Regions from separate parts of the Nitrobacter sp. CN101 genome, predicted to be linked through region 1. Evidence: riboswitches for the same ligand, from Rfam matches in the RefSeq annotation. Region 1 holds a riboswitch; the other holds the start of a gene.
The links. A riboswitch is a leader RNA that binds a small molecule or an ion and turns the genes downstream of it on or off. The one in region 1 is predicted to bind cobalamin.
Positions count from the first base shown of each region.

Region 2: it holds a riboswitch for cobalamin, as region 1 does, so the genes downstream of both, ACZ5IL_RS09955 (TonB-dependent receptor plug domain-containing protein) here and ACZ5IL_RS04815 (ribonucleoside-diphosphate reductase subunit alpha) in region 1, are expected to answer to the same signal.

Region 1 is NZ_AP038833.1:1,004,781-1,012,433, forward strand. Features, by position in the region: gene ACZ5IL_RS04815 (ribonucleoside-diphosphate reductase subunit alpha) at 1-2,598, opposite strand, end outside; cobalamin riboswitch at 2,715-2,915, opposite strand; gene ACZ5IL_RS04820 (epoxyqueuosine reductase QueH) at 3,104-3,772, shown strand; cobalamin riboswitch at 3,809-4,015, shown strand; gene metE (5-methyltetrahydropteroyltriglutamate--homocysteine S-methyltransferase) at 4,121-6,457, shown strand; gene ACZ5IL_RS04830 (hypothetical protein) at 6,799-7,218, shown strand; gene ACZ5IL_RS04835 (autotransporter family protein) at 7,215-7,653, shown strand, end outside.
Region 2 is NZ_AP038833.1:2,013,421-2,021,073, reverse strand. Features, by position in the region: gene ACZ5IL_RS09985 (branched-chain amino acid ABC transporter substrate-binding protein) at 1-158, shown strand, start outside; gene ACZ5IL_RS09980 (cytochrome c biogenesis CcdA family protein) at 264-998, opposite strand; gene ACZ5IL_RS09975 (P1 family peptidase) at 1,149-2,147, shown strand; gene ACZ5IL_RS09970 (hypothetical protein) at 2,343-2,597, shown strand; partial or broken gene ACZ5IL_RS09965 (outer membrane beta-barrel protein) at 2,594-3,770, opposite strand; gene rpe (ribulose-phosphate 3-epimerase) at 4,110-4,811, shown strand; cobalamin riboswitch at 5,036-5,230, shown strand; gene ACZ5IL_RS09955 (TonB-dependent receptor plug domain-containing protein) at 5,344-7,428, shown strand; gene ACZ5IL_RS09950 (peptidoglycan-binding domain-containing protein) at 7,627-7,653, opposite strand, start outside.

The DNA.
Region 1 (7,653 bases):
CGACGCGGCGTCGATCAGCCAGCCTGAGTCAATCTCGAAGGCGGTAGCATAGAGTGCCTTGAGATCATCGGGAACGCGGTCGATCTGACCGACGCTGCCGTCGAAATATTTGAGATCCGAGATCATCACCTCGTCCCATAGGCCGCGTGCCTTGAGATCACGCACAAGGTGTGCGTTCACCACCGTGAAGTCGCCGGACATGTTGGATTTGACGTAGAGGTTCTGATAGGCGGGCTCGATCGACTGCGACACACCGCAGATGTTGGAGATCGTCGCGGTCGGCGCGATCGCCATGCAGTTCGAATTGCGCATGCCGACGGTCATGACATTCTGGCGCAGCGAGTCCCAGTCGAGACGGCTGGAACGGTCGATCTCGACCGCCGCGCCGCGCGCTTCATCGAGCAGCGTGAGGGAATCGAGCGGCAGGATACCCTTCGACCACAGCGATCCTTGATAGGAGGGATAGCGGCCGCGCTCGGCCGCGAGATCGACCGAGCCGGAGATCGCGTAGTAGGCGATTGCTTCCATGCTTTCGTCGGCGAAGGCGACGGCGTCGTCCGACGCATAGGGTATGCGCAGGATGTTGAGCGTATCCTGAAAGCCCATGACGCCGAGCCCGACCGGCCTGTGCCGCAGGTTCGAGGTTCGTGCCTCTGGAATGGTGTAGAAATTCACGTCCAGTACGTTGTCGAGCATGCGCATCGCAATCTTGACCGTGCGCGCGAGGTGCTCGTGGTCGAGCTTGTCGTTGTGCAAGTGGTTGACGAGATTGACCGAGCCGAGATTGCAAACCGCGATCTCCGTTTTTGAGGTGTTGAGCGTGATCTCGGTGCAGAGGTTTGAGGAATGCACGACGCCGCAATGCTGCTGAGGCGAGCGCAGGTTGCAGGGGTCTTTGAAGGTGATCCAGGGATGCCCGGTCTCGAACAGCATGGTCAGCATACGCCGCCACAGGTCGACGGCGCGGACCTGCTTCGTCACCCGTAGCTCGCCGTCCGCAGCCTTCTTTTCGTAGTGAGCGTAGCGTTCAGCGAAAGCCTTGCCGGCGAGATCGTGCAGGTCCGGCGTTTCGTCGGGTGAGAACAGCGTCCAGACGCCATCTTCTTCGACGCGCTGCATGAAGAGGTCCGGCACCCAGTTCGCCGTGTTCATGTCATGGGTGCGGCGACGGTCGTCGCCGGTGTTCTTTCGCAGGTCGAGAAATTCCTCGATATCGATATGCCAGGTTTCGAGATAGGCGCACACCGCGCCCTTGCGCTTGCCGCCCTGGTTGACGGCGATCGCGGTATCGTTCGCGACCTTCAGGAACGGCACCACCCCCTGGCTTTCGCCGTTGGTGCCCTTGATATGGGCGCCGAGCCCGCGCACGCGCGTCCAATCGTTGCCGAGCCCGCCCGCATACTTGGAAAGCAACGCATTGTCCTTAATCGCCTTGAAGATGCCGTCAAGGTCGTCGGCAACAGTCGTGAGAAAGCAGGACGAGAGCTGCGGGCGCAGCGTGCCGGCATTGAATAGCGTCGGCGTCGAGGCCATGAAGTCGAACGAGGAGAGCAGGTCGTAGAACGCGATCGCCTTCTCTTCACGATCGATCTCGCGCAGCGCGAGGCCGCAGGCGACGCGCATGAAGAACGCCTGCGGCAGCTCGAAACGCACACCGCGGACGTGCAGGAAGTAACGATCGTAGAGCGTCTGGAGTCCGAGATAGTCGAATCGCAGATCGCGTTCCGGCTTCATCGCAGCCGCAAGCCGGTCGAGGTCGAAACGGCCGATCTCCGGATCGAGCAGTTCGTTGTCGATGCCCGTTCGCACATAAGCGCGGAAGTAATCCGCGTAGCGCTCTGCCATCTCGGCTTGCGTGGCCTGCTCGGACCGTCCCGAGACAAAGCTCAAAGCCTCGCGGCGCAGTTTGTCGAGCAGCAACCGGGCGCTGGCCTTGGCGTAATCGGGATCGGTTTCGACCAGCGTGCGGGCGGCAAGGATCGTCGCCAGCGCCAGTTCGTCCACGCTGATGCCGTCATAAAGGTTGCGATGAGTTTCAGTCAGAATCGCGGAGGGGGAGACATCCTCAAGCCCCGCGCACGCCTCCTCCACCACGGCGGCGAGGCGTTTGGTATCGATAGGTACCATCGATCCGTCAGCCAACTTCATCCGCAGCACTGGCGTCACCACTGCCTGGATGCCCTTCTTTGCCTTCGACCCTTGCGCCTTCGCCCGTTCGCGAGCGCGCTCCTCGCGATAGAGCACATAGGCGCGCGCGACCTTGTGATGCTCGCTCCGCATCAGCGCGAGTTCGACCTGATCCTGGATGTCCTCGATGTGGAAGGTGCGCCCCGCATCCGAGCGCCGCGACAGGCTGGCGACGATCTGGCCGGTCAACTCAGTGACGATGTCATGGACCCTGCGCGAGGCGGCGGCGCTGGTCCCCTCGACCGCAAGAAACGCCTTGGTCAACGCGACGGCGATCTTCGAGGAATCGAACGGCGAGACCGACCCGTTGCGCCGAATGACCTGATACGCGGGTTCGCTGGGCGGCATCGCAGCCGCAGCAGGCAAAGACGGACGCACAGCACGCGCGGCAGCTTCGGTTGCGAGAGACATCGGCTTAAGACCCCGGTTTTGTTGCGAGCCGGGGTCAGGCGGAGACGCGCGCAGGAAATCTCACGGCGGACGCCGCGATTCCCGTCAAGCGACCCGCTGGGACACCCCGCCCAGGGAACGTTTCGGCTGTCACGGCAGGTTTCCTGGCTTGCGGGGTCTCAGCGTCCGTCCGGTCTTCCCAGGGCCTTGCGGTCCCAGTGACACTCAATGGACTTCGGCTCGCCGCTTAACAGTTGCGGGGGCAGCGCCGGCATTACCGGCTTCCCTCTTTCGCTCTCGGTATTGCGACTCGAGAGACCGTGACCGCCATATCTAGTAGCCGCGCCAAATTCCGAGTCAACAGATCGTTTCGACTCCGGGCTTCACAATTCTCGTAATTCACAGTTCGGCGAAAAACGCTGTGCAACCATCGCTCTGTCCAACTCTTGACGCTTCGATCATACAGACCATTATCCAGAGAGATTTGCCGCGGCGTTTGTCTCGCGGCTCAACCGCCGAGTCCGCCGTGATCGAATTCGTCCGACCGAACCTGACGCCCCCGAACGGGCAAAAGAAGGTATTGCTGCATTCCTGTTGCGCGCCCTGCTCGGGCGAAGTGATGGAGGCCATGCTTGCATCGGGGATCGATTACACGATCTTTTTTTACAATCCGAACATCCATCCTCTGAAGGAATACCTGCTGCGCAAGGACGAAAACGTCCGCTTCGCGGAGAAGCACGGCGTGCCGTTCGTCGATGCCGATTACGACAAGGACAACTGGTTTGCTCGCGCCAAAGGGATGGAGTGGGAACCTGAACGCGGGGCGCGCTGCACCATGTGCTTCGACATGCGCTTCGAGCGCACCGCGCTTCATGCGCATGAGCATGGTTTCCCGGTGATGACGTCGTCGCTCGGTATCTCCCGCTGGAAGAACATGGCGCAGATCAATGACTGCGGCCATCGCGCGGCCGGACGTTATGACGGTCTGTCATATTGGGATTTCAACTGGCGCAAGGGCGGCGGCGCGCAGCGAATGATCGATATCAGCAAGCGCGAGCAATTCTATCAACAGGAGTATTGCGGCTGCGTCTATTCGCTGCGCGATACCAATCAGCACCGCCGGGATCAGGGCCGGTCGCCGATCGTGATCGGGACGCAATTCTACCGGCACGGCGAGGATTCGGACCCGACATAAGAGCGCGGTGCCGGTTGACGGCCCGTGGACGGTGGCCCATAGGGTTGGCGTCGAGGTTCTCCGGGACAATTCAAGCCCGGAGCTAAGAGGGAAGCCGGTGCGTCTTCGGACAAAGCCGGCGCTGCCCCCGCAACTGTAAGCGGTGAGCCGTGGTCCATCAGTGTCACTGGGAGCAATCCCGGGAAGGCCGGACCAAAGCTGAGACCCGCGAGCCAGGAGACCTGCCCCGACAACATAGTCGTCCTCGGGCGGGGTGTCCCGGTGGTGCGCTTGCGGTTTTCATGGCGAGCACGCCATGAATCCCATGCCGCGTCGCTAAGGCCCAGCCCCCAACATATGGGGTAAGCCGTGTCAGTTTCCTCTCTTCCTGTTGCTACGCTCGGCACGCCGCGCATCGGTCCGCGCCGTGAACTGAAAATTGCGCTTGAAAGCTACTGGTCGGGCAAGTCCGACGAATCCGCGTTGCTTGAATCGGCAGCCGGGTTGCGGGCCGCGAGCTGGGCGCGACAGAAGTCGCTCGGCGTCACCGTCATTCCGTCGAACGATTTCACACTCTACGATCATGTGCTCGACACCAGCGTGATGGTCGGCGCGATCCCGGACATCTACGGATGGAAAAGCGGGCCGGTGCCGCTTGCAACCTACTTCGCGATGGCGCGCGGTGCGCAAGGCGAAGATCACGCTTCGAGCTGCGCGCATGGTCATCATGGCGACGGTCACGCGCATGGTGCGCCGGCGCAGGAGATGACCAAGTGGTTCGACACCAATTACCACTACATGGTCCCTGAATTCACCAGCGGCCAACGGTTTGAACTCTCTTCGCTCAAGGCCGTCGACGAATTTCGCGAGGCCAAGGCGCTCGGCTATCAGACAAGGCCGGTGCTGCTCGGTCCCGTCACTTATCTGAAGCTCGGCAAGAGCAAGGACGCGAATCTCGATCCGCTGTCGCTGCTCTCCGGCCTGCTGCCGGTTTATATCGATCTGCTCAAGCGGCTTGCCGCAGAGGGCGCCGCATGGGTGCAACTCGACGAACCCTGCCTCGTTCTCGATCTCGACGATGCGACCCGCAAGGCATTGCGCGCGACATACGAACAGCTCGCGAGCGCGCTGCCGAAGCTGAAGATCATGCTGACGACCTATTTTGGCGGTCTCGGCGATAACCTCGATACCGCATTGTCGCTGCCGGTCGCGGGCCTCCACCTCGACCTCGTTCGCGCCCCGGAACAACTCGACATCGTGGTGGCAAAGGCGAGGCAGGATCTGGTCTTGTCCCTCGGCGTGATCGACGGCCGCAATATCTGGCGCGCTAATCTCCCCGCATTGCTCGACCGTCTGGAATCCGTGGTCGCCAAACGTGACATCGATCGCGTACAGATCGCGCCGTCCTGCTCGCTCCTGCATGTGCCGATCGACGTGGCGTCGGAAGCCGATCTCGATGCCGAGTTGAAGAGCTGGCTCGCGTTTTCGGTGCAAAAGATGGGTGAACTGGCGACGCTGGGTGAAGCCCTGGCCGGAGGCCGCGCGTCGGTTGCCGATGCGGTGGACGCATCCGCGAAGGCCGCGGCGGTCCGCAAAATGTCGCCGAAGGTCCACGATGCGAAAGTCTCGGCGCGGATCGCAGCCGTCACCTCGGACATGGCACGGCGCAAGCGCGTATTTGCAGATCGCGCGAAGTTGCAGCGCGAACGCTTCGGCCTGCCGTCGTTCCCGACCACCACGATCGGTTCGTTCCCGCAGACTGCCGAGGTTCGAAAGGCGCGTTCGGCGCACGCCAAGGGGGCATTGAGCGACGCCGACTACGAGACGTTCCTGCGGGAGGAGACGGCACGAACCATCCGCTGGCAGGAAGACATCGGCCTTGACGTGCTCGTGCACGGCGAGTTCGAGCGCAACGACATGGTGCAGTATTTCGGCGAGCAGCTGTCCGGATTCGCTTTCACCAGGCACGGCTGGGTGCAGAGCTACGGCTCGCGCTGCGTTCGTCCGCCGATTTTGTTCGGCGACGTGTCCCGGCCCAAGCCGATGACCGTCGGCTGGTGGAAATACGCGCAGTCCCTGACGTCGAAGCCGATGAAGGGCATGCTCACCGGTCCCGTCACCATTCTCAACTGGTCGTTCGTACGCGATGACGTGCCGCGTCGTCTCGCCTGCCGGCAGATTGCGCTTGCTATCCGCGACGAGGTCGCGGACCTGGAGGCAGCCGGAGCGTCGATGATCCAGATCGACGAGGCCGCGCTGCGCGAAGGATTGCCGCTGCGCCAGTCCGAATGGAAGACGTATCTCGACTGGGCGGTCGAATGTTTCCGTCTGTGTGCGAGCGGCGTCGCCGACGCAACGCAGGTTCACACGCACATGTGCTACTCGGAGTTCAACGACATCATCGACGCGATCGCGGCGATGGATGCTGATGTCATCTCGATCGAGACGTCGCGCTCCAAGATGGAATTGCTCGACGCCTTCAAGACCTACAAATACCCGAACGAGATCGGCCCCGGCGTCTACGACATCCACTCACCGCGGGTGCCTGCGGTTGATGAGATGACCGGCCTGCTCAAACTTGCACGCCAGCGCCTTTCCGACAGGCAGATCTGGATCAATCCGGATTGCGGGTTGAAGACCCGCAAGTGGGAAGAGGTCAGGCCGGCGCTCGTCAACATGGTGGAGGCGGCGAGGCTGATGCGTTAACGCGCTGGCCGCGGACGATCGGCTGCGCCGAACGCGCATATATAGGGAGAGAGATGGGCACGGCCGTCTCTCTCCCGGCGATTGCGACGTGCGCGCTCCGTGTGCAGGGAGCGATCGAAAATGCGGGAAACCTCGTATGAAGACGAAGAATCGAGCGCACGCGGCGAGACCTGACGATCTGAATGCACAAGACAATGCAACGAGACGCACGCTGTCTTCAGCGACGTCTTTTTTGTTGCACAGGCACCACATCCCCCGATTTCTTTAGACCTCTAAGTGGACTCTGCGTTGCAGCGTGTATTAGGTGGAACCAGTCTTTTTGAATGACCTGGTGCTTTTCCATGACTAACCCGTTGATCGCGGCCAAGTGGTCCGCGTTTGCAGTCCAGCAGCTTTGCTTCCCGCGTAATTGCCCGGACCGGAAGCGTCGTTGGCATCTGTTCACAACCTCATCCCTTTCCTCGGCCTCGGTTGCCGTGGCTTTGCTGACGCTTCAGTTTGCTGGACCGGCGCTGGCGGATGGTGGCGCCGGCGGCCAAGGTTCAACGCTTAGCTCGCACGGCGCTGGCGGCGCGCCGGCGGCACCGGCTTCGGGGGCGCCGCGGGCAGCGATGGTGGCGGTGCTGGCGCGTTCTATGGCGGCGGTGGCGGCGGCGGCGGAGCAGGCGGCGGAGCAGGCGGCGCTGGCGGGCTCGGCGGCTTGCCCGTTTCAAATGGCGGTGCTGGTGGCGCTGGTGGAGCGCATGGTTTTTCAGGCGTGACCATCAACAATATGGCGCCGCTCACTGGCGGCAATGGTGGCGATGGCGGGGCCACCGGCAGCAGCGGAGGTGGTGCGGGCGGAGGTGGCGGCGGCGGTGGCGCCGGCGGTTATGGCGCCGTCATCACCGGGACTGGCGTCAACAATAACAGCAGCTCGCTCGCTGGAGGCAATGGCGGAAACGGCGGAACCAGCGGCTTCGGCACCGACGGCAGCGGCGGCGATGGCGGAGTTGGATTGGCTTTCAGCAATACCGGCGGCGTCACCTTGAACAATAGCGGGAGTATATCGGGCGGCAATGGCGGCGCGGCGGGCGCGAACAACGGTGTTGGCGCTCCAGGTCAGTCCGGCCTCGGGGGCGCAGGCGTTGTTGGCTCCAATCTCACCATCAACAATAACGGCACCATCGCGGGCGGCACCGGATTCGGTGGCCAGG
Region 2 (7,653 bases), 1.0 Mb from region 1:
ATCCTATGAAGGTGATGAAAGTCATCAAGGCAGGCGCGTGGGATACCATTCTCGGCAAGCTAGAATTCGATGCGAAGGGCGACATCAAGCAGATGGGCTATGTCATCTACAAATGGGATGACAAGGGCAACTATGCCGAGATCGACCCCGCCATCTGAGCCGCGACATTCATCTCATCCTTGGCATCGTTCCCCGCGAACGCGGGGAAGACCTGCGCGCGTCATCCTACCGAGCGAGAGAGTAAAGTCAGGCGCCTCGTCCAATCATCCGAAATTCTGCAACGCCGGAAAGGTCTCCAGCAGCCAGATACTAGCGTTGGAGATCGTTCCGGTGAGAAACGCGATGCCGGTCAGCACCATGAGTACGCCAATTCCACGCTCGATCTTAGCGAGATGACGTTTCATCCGATTGAGCAGCGAAGAAAACTGTTCAACCATGAATGCCGCCAGCAGAAACGGAAGGCCGAGCCCGGCCGAATACACCGCAAGCAAACCCGCTCCCTTCACGACGGTGTCCTCCGCCGCCGCCACCGACAGGATCGCCGCCAGGATTGGCCCGATACATGGCGTCCACCCGAACGCGAACGCGAGCCCCATCACATAGGCGCCCCATAACCCGACCGGCTTCGGCGCCGTGAGCCGTCCTTCGCGCATCAAAAAGCCGATTCGCGTCAGCCCGAGAAAGTGCAGGCCCATGATGATGATGACGATGCCGGCAACGATCGACAACTGCGCCGACCAAGCCCGGATCAGGCTGCCGATGAAGCTCGCACTGGCGCCTAGCGCGACGAAGACCGTGGAAAAGCCGAACACAAACATCAACGCGGCGAGCATCACGGCCCGCTTCGAGGCCTTCACTGTCTCGTCGTGAGAAACGTGCTCGATGGTAGTGCCGGTGAGATAGATCAAATAAGGCGGCACCAGCGGAAGAACGCAGGGCGACAGGAAGCTGACAAGGCCCGCGACCATGGCGGCGGGAAAGGAAACGTCGTGAATCATGCGGCTACTTGCCCTGCCCTCGCGCCACGATGCAAGGGCTTCGCTTCCTTCCGCGACATTTGTGATCAGGCGTGATCGGTTGACCCGGGCTCGCCCGTGCCGTCATCTGACGGTCGGCCGTTTCCCATCGCCCGCAAACGAGACCGAACCATGAAGAACCTTCTTACCGACATTTCCGGGGTCCGTGTCGGCCACGCAGACGACACGAAGTTGGCGTCAGGCGTCACGGCGGTGCTTTTCGATACCCCAGTCGTCGCGGCGATGGACGTGCGTGGTGGGGGCCCGGGTACGCGCGACAGCACCCTGCTCGACCCGGTCAATACGGTGGAGCGGATCGACGCTCTCGCGCTGTCAGGCGGCTCTGCTTTCGGGATCGAGGCCGGCGGCGGCGTTCAGGCCTGGCTCGCCGAACAGCGGCGCGGCTTTGCGATCGGCGACGCGGTCATCCCCATTGTGCCTGGCGCGGTCGTGTTCGATCTCTTGAACGGCGGCGACAAGCAGTGGGGTCGTTTTGCGCCCTATCGCGATCTCGGTTACGCCGCCGCAGCGGCGGCGGGAAACGATTTCGCACTCGGCAGCACCGGCGCCGGGCTCGGCGCTACGACCGCCAATTTGAAGGGCGGCGTCGGCTCCGCTTCGGCCGCCACACCAAGTGGCGTGCGGGTGGCGGCGCTCGCCGTGGTGAACGCGGTCGGCTGCGTCACAGTCGGAGACGGCCCCTGGTTCTGGGCGGCGCCATTTGAATCCGGTGACGAATACGGCGGACGCGGGTTGCCGCCGTCGTTCACGCCGGAGATGCTGGCGATGCGATTGAAGGGCGGCGGGACAGCAAACGCTGGCGAAAACACTACGCTCGTCATCGTCATCACCGATGCGGTGCTTACCAAACCGCAAGCCAGACGGCTTGCGATCATCGCCCAAACCGGTTTCGCGCGGGCGATTTATCCAGTTCACGCTCCCCTGGACGGCGATATCGTGTTCGCTGCCGCCACCGGAGCCAAGCGAATCGATCCGCTTGTCGGATTGACCGAACTCGGAATGATCGCAGCCAACACGGTGGCTCGCGCGATCGCACGCGGCGTCTATGAAGCAAAAGCACTTCCGTTTCCGAACGCATTGCCGGCATGGAAGGACCGGTTTGAACGATAATTGCCCATCCGGGATTGTTAGTCGGGTCACAGGTTTTTCCATACACAGAACGGTATATAATTCAGGTATAGTATGCATATATACTTGTATTATCCGCCTGATTTAAGATTATTTTACAGTATAACTTGAGACAGTCCTCTGACCGACGGATGCTCTCCCCGTGCGCAATGTCGCGCATCTCAAGGGAGAAACGTCATGAAGAGAATCCTCGTTCTCACCACAGTCGTCAGCGCGCTCATGAGCGCGCCAGCTTTCGCCAAGGGCCAGGGCATCGGTATCGGCGCGAACGTGCTGACCGGCCGCGGCGGCGTGATTGGGCTGCTTGATGGACGTGGCGCGCTCGTTGTCAACACCTCGGTCACCACGGGCAAGAACGGCGTGCTCGGCGCGGTGCTCGGCCGCAGCCACGCTTTGGGCGGACTGCTTGGCGGCGGATGCGGCTGCCACTAGGTTGATGGAAGGCGGACGGGGCATCCCCGTCCGCACGCCGCCGATCCCGCAGCCGAACCTTTGTTTGACTTCGACGACGCCGCAGAAAAGCGCTTTGTAATCGACGACGTCACCACAAGCCCGTTCAAGTCATCACCCGAAATCAGCGAGCCCCTTGCATAGGCTACATCGACACCGACGGTCAGGTCGTCGCCAAAGTCGCGGGTCGCGCCGATACCGCAAGTCAACGTTTGCGCACGAAAGGGCGAATCCAGATATTCGGACATCGAATAGCCCGCAGAAGCCGTCAACGTCACCTCCGGCTTTACATTCCAGAAAACCATCGCCGAATATGCGGTATCGATGGTGATCGGCGAAATGGGAAACGTGGTTTCACTCGCGCGCCGCCATGCCGTCAGATCAATTCGAAAAGGCGTTGCGCGCCAGCTTAAACTCGCATCGAATAGCATTCGATCGACATTAGTAAAATCGGGATCGTGCCACGTTCCATACAACCGCGACACGGAAACAAAGGCGGTCACGCCATCGCCGCCATACTTTGCGAACAGAAACGGCTGCACCCTCTCGTTGTCGCGACGATAGCCGAACACATCGAACTCTTGCAGGTAGCGTCGTGCCGACAGGTTCACGGACGTGCCGATTTCGAACTTTCCGCTGACGAGACCAACACCGGGGATCAGCGTACCTCGCAGATATTGCTGCGGGTCGGGGAGAAAATCCTGAAAGATCGCGTTGGTCTGATTCAGGCTCGACCGGCCTCCCTCCGCGGTCGCGAATAGCTTGATCGGCCCGCGCCTGGCTTCGGCCCTGGCCGATTGGACCAATTCGGCTGAGCGCAGAGCGTAGGTGCTGACGTCGGCAATGGTCGATGTGGAATCCAGCGCGCAGGATCACCTTGCCGCCGCGAGCGGGCGTCACCTGCGGCTGCGCATAATGCATTGCATTGGCTTCTGCCGCGACGCCCAGCGTGTAGCCGTCGGCCTTCGTCCCCGCAGCCAATGCCGTGTCGGCGGCGACGAACGCGCTGCCGCCGGCCTGTCCGAGTGAAAATAGCGGATTGGAATCGAATCCGCCACGCAACCGGAGCGAAGCGGTGAAGTCGTCTTCGGCGCAGGCCTGGGAGCTGACGAGACCGAGGCATCCGACGAGAAGAACTACTTTAGGTATATACATACGACCTCACGTAATACGTCGAATAAACAACGAATACTTTGATCGTATGGTTATCGGATCATGAAAATCGACGCCGGGTGCGCAATGATGCGGATGTGGCGAACCCAAGGCTACCGCCCAAGAAGCTACCGCTCAGGGGGACTACCGCCCAATGCGCCTCATCGAACGAGCTTGCCGTCCGGTCGGCCGAGGGAGCCGGGATCCGGCTAACCGCAGCCAGGCTCCTGCCGTGCTCGCGTTCCGTCCCCCGCCCCGGTGCTGACGCCACTCATTGCCCCCGGACGCGGCTCATGATACGCGGGGCTCTCTCAAGCTCCGCAGAAATTTTCGGAAACGTTCATGTCCCAGACTTTTGTGCCGCGTCCTCTCGTTATCGCACCGTCGATCCTGGCCTCCGACTTCTCGAAGCTTGGCGAGGAGGTTCGCGCCGTCGATCAGGGGGGGGCCGACTGGATCCACCTCGACGTGATGGACGGCCATTTCGTGCCGAACATCTCCTACGGTCCCGATGTCATCAAGGCGATGCGCCCGCACACGAAGAAGATCTTCGATGCCCATCTGATGATCTCGCCGTGCGATCCTTACCTCGAAGCCTTCGCCAAGGCCGGTTGTGATCACATCACGGTTCACGTCGAAGCGGGACCGCACCTGCACCGCTCGTTGCAGGCCATTCGCGCGCTCGGCAAGAAGGCGGGGGTCACACTCAATCCCGCAACGCCGCTCTCCACCATCGAATACGTGCTCGACATGGTCGATCTGGTGTTGGTGATGTCGGTCAATCCCGGTTTCGGCGGCCAGAAGTTCATCTCCTCGGCGGTCGGCAAGATTCGGGATTTGCGTACGATGATCGCAGGGCGACCGATCGACATTGAGGTTGACGGCGGAGTCGGCCCCGACGTTGCGGGCGAACTCGGCGCCGCCGGCGCCAATGCCTTCGTGGCAGGGTCGGCGGTCTTCAAGGGCGGCACCATGGAGTCCTACAAGGCGAACATGGACGCGATCCGCAACGCCGCCGCTGCAGCGCGCGGCGAGGTGGTCTGACGCAAACGCCGGTACCGGCAGCGTATAGTTCTCGCCCGCGCCCGGAGCAGGAAGGTTGCAAGTCCGCCTGCCCCGGCGGCTTGCTCGCATCGGCAACATACAGCCTCGAGAATGCAGACAAAGCATATCTCGCCGGCGGCAACTTGTTGCTGCGGATATGCAACGCCACGAGGAAAAGCCGTAGCTGAGTCGTTCCGTCGATTGACATCGACTTTGTTCCCCCCCAAACAGATCGGCGACGGTTCTCCCTCGGGAGATCAAAAGGGAACGTGGTGCGGGATCATCCTAACGCCACGGCTGCCCCCGCAACTGTAAGCGGTGAATCTGCGTCACACGCCACTGGGATATCTCGGCCCCGGGAAGGCGACGCCAGGTAACGACCCGCGAGCCAGGAGACCTGCCGTCAACCCGTGGTCACACGCGAAGATGTCAGTCGGGGACTACAGACATCCGCTTCATCGGCGCCAACGTAGGCTCCCGTGAAACCTCGTTCGCTGTGACGTGCCACCGACGTCCTGCCGAGGTTTTCTTAATGTTTGGCTCCTCCTTGTCCGGGGTTTATCGCAGAAGCCTGCTTGCATCCACCGTCCTCGCCTCGCTGGGATCGGTCGGCCTGACTACGCCTTCGAACGCGCAACAATCCGCCTCTCCCAATCTGCTGCCTCCGATCCGGATCGCGCCGCCGCCGGATAGAACAACAGATTCACGGCCGCCATCGCACCGCGCGGCGTCGCGATCGCGCCGTGCGGCCCGTTCCGCTCCTCGACAACCTCCTGTCACTGAGACTCCTGTTCCGGGCACGATGGGTTCGACCGTGGTCAGCCCCACGGGGGTTGTGACGCCTGCAAGGCAATTGGCAAGCTCCATCACCATCGTCACCGAGAAGGATATACAGACCCAGCAGTACCGCACCGTTCCGGATATCCTGAGGACGGCTCCCGGTCTGAATGTGTTGCAAGCCGGCGGACCGGGCGCCCAGACTTCGGTTTTCATGCGAGGCACGAACGCCAACCACACCAAGGTGATCCTCGACGGAATCGACATCGGCGACCCCGGCAACGCGAATGGCGCATTCGACTATGCGCATCTTCTTGCGGCGGACATTCAGCAGATGGAAATTCTCCGGGGTCCGCAAAGCGGACTCTATGGTTCCGACGCAATCGGCGGAGTGATCTCCATCATTACAAAAAAGGGCGAAGGTCCGCCGCGCGCTACCGCGTCAATCGAGTCCGGCTCGTTCAAAACGTTCAACCAGACCCTCGGATTGAGCGGCTCCGAAAAGAACTTCAACTATGCGGTCAACGTCGCCCATCTCCATGCCGGAGATGTTCCTGTCACACCGCCGGAGCTTCTCCCGCCCGGACGGCAAGCGATCGGAAACAACTATGACAACATGACCTATTCGACCAAGCTCGGCGTCGATCTCAATGAGAATCTGACCGTCAATTCGGTGGTCCGCTATACTGACGCGACGCTGTTGTTCACGGGCGACGGTGGATTTCCAAGCACTCCCAACGCCACCCAGAGCACACACGCCGTCCAGCAACTCTTCAACCGCGAAGAAGCCGTATGGTCTCTGTTCGACGGGCGCGTCCAGAGCTACTTCGGTGTCAATTACACCAACAGCAGAGGCTACGACGCAGGTCCCGGCAGTCCGGTCACGACCACCACGGGCGAGCGCCTCAAGTTTGACTGGCGCACGGTGGCCGAAATTGCGCGTGACAACCATCTGGTCTTCGGCGCCGAGCATCAGACCGATCGCATCGACACCACCGATCTTGCCGCCAAGAACGGCAACAAGGCAGGCTTCATCGAGTTGCAATCAGCTCTCGCGAACCGCCTTTTCCTCGTTGCGAATGTCCGCCAAGACTCCAACGACCTGTTCGGCGAGCGTATGACCTACCGGGTCGCGCCGGCGATCATTGTTCCCATCACGGAAACGAAACTGAAAGCAAGCTACGGCACGGGATTCAAGGCGCCTTCGCTGAGCCAGCTGTTCCGGGACTTTCCAACCTTCAATTTCTTCGCCAATCGCAACCTGAAACCGGAAGATAGCCGCGGCTACGATGCCGGTTTCGAGCAACCTCTGTTCAACGATCGCGTACGGTTCGGCTCGACTTACTTCCATAACGACATCACCAACCTGATCGACTACAATGCCACGTTCACATCGTTGGTGAACGTGAACAGTGCGACGACCGAAGGCACCGAAACTTTCGTTTCGGCACAGATCACCGAGCGTTTCGGAATTCGCGCAGATTACACCTTTACCCGTGCCGTCAATGCCGCCACCGGTATGCAGCTGCTGCGCCGACCGAAGGAAAAGTGGAGCGCAACCGCGACCTGGCTCCCCCTCGATGCACTGACACTGTCGGCGACCGTGCTCCGCGTCAACGACTGGATTGATGTCACCCGCGACGGTTCAATCTCCGGAATTGTAGCGCCGGGCTATACGCTGGTGAACTTGCGTGGCGACTACGCCGTCAATGACCAGGTCAAGATATTCGGGCGGATCGATAATCTCTTTGATGCCCGCTACCAAAACCCGACCGGGTTCCTTGCGCCAGGCCTCGCGATTTTTGGCGGCATCCGGGTGGCAAGTTACGGGGTGCGATAGTTCTTGACCTCTCCCCGACGGAGAAAAGTGGAAGGCAGCGCGAGTCCACGCAACAAAAGAGCTCGCTAAAGCTATTTCCGGCTTTGATGAATCAAAGCCGGGCCTTTAGCTTTTTGTTTTGACGTGTTTTCTTTACGCGAACAGGTCATCCATCCTCGGGTCAAGCCCGAGGATATGTTTCGCTCGAAACGCTGTAGTCTAATCGATCGGCCGTCCGGTCAGGGC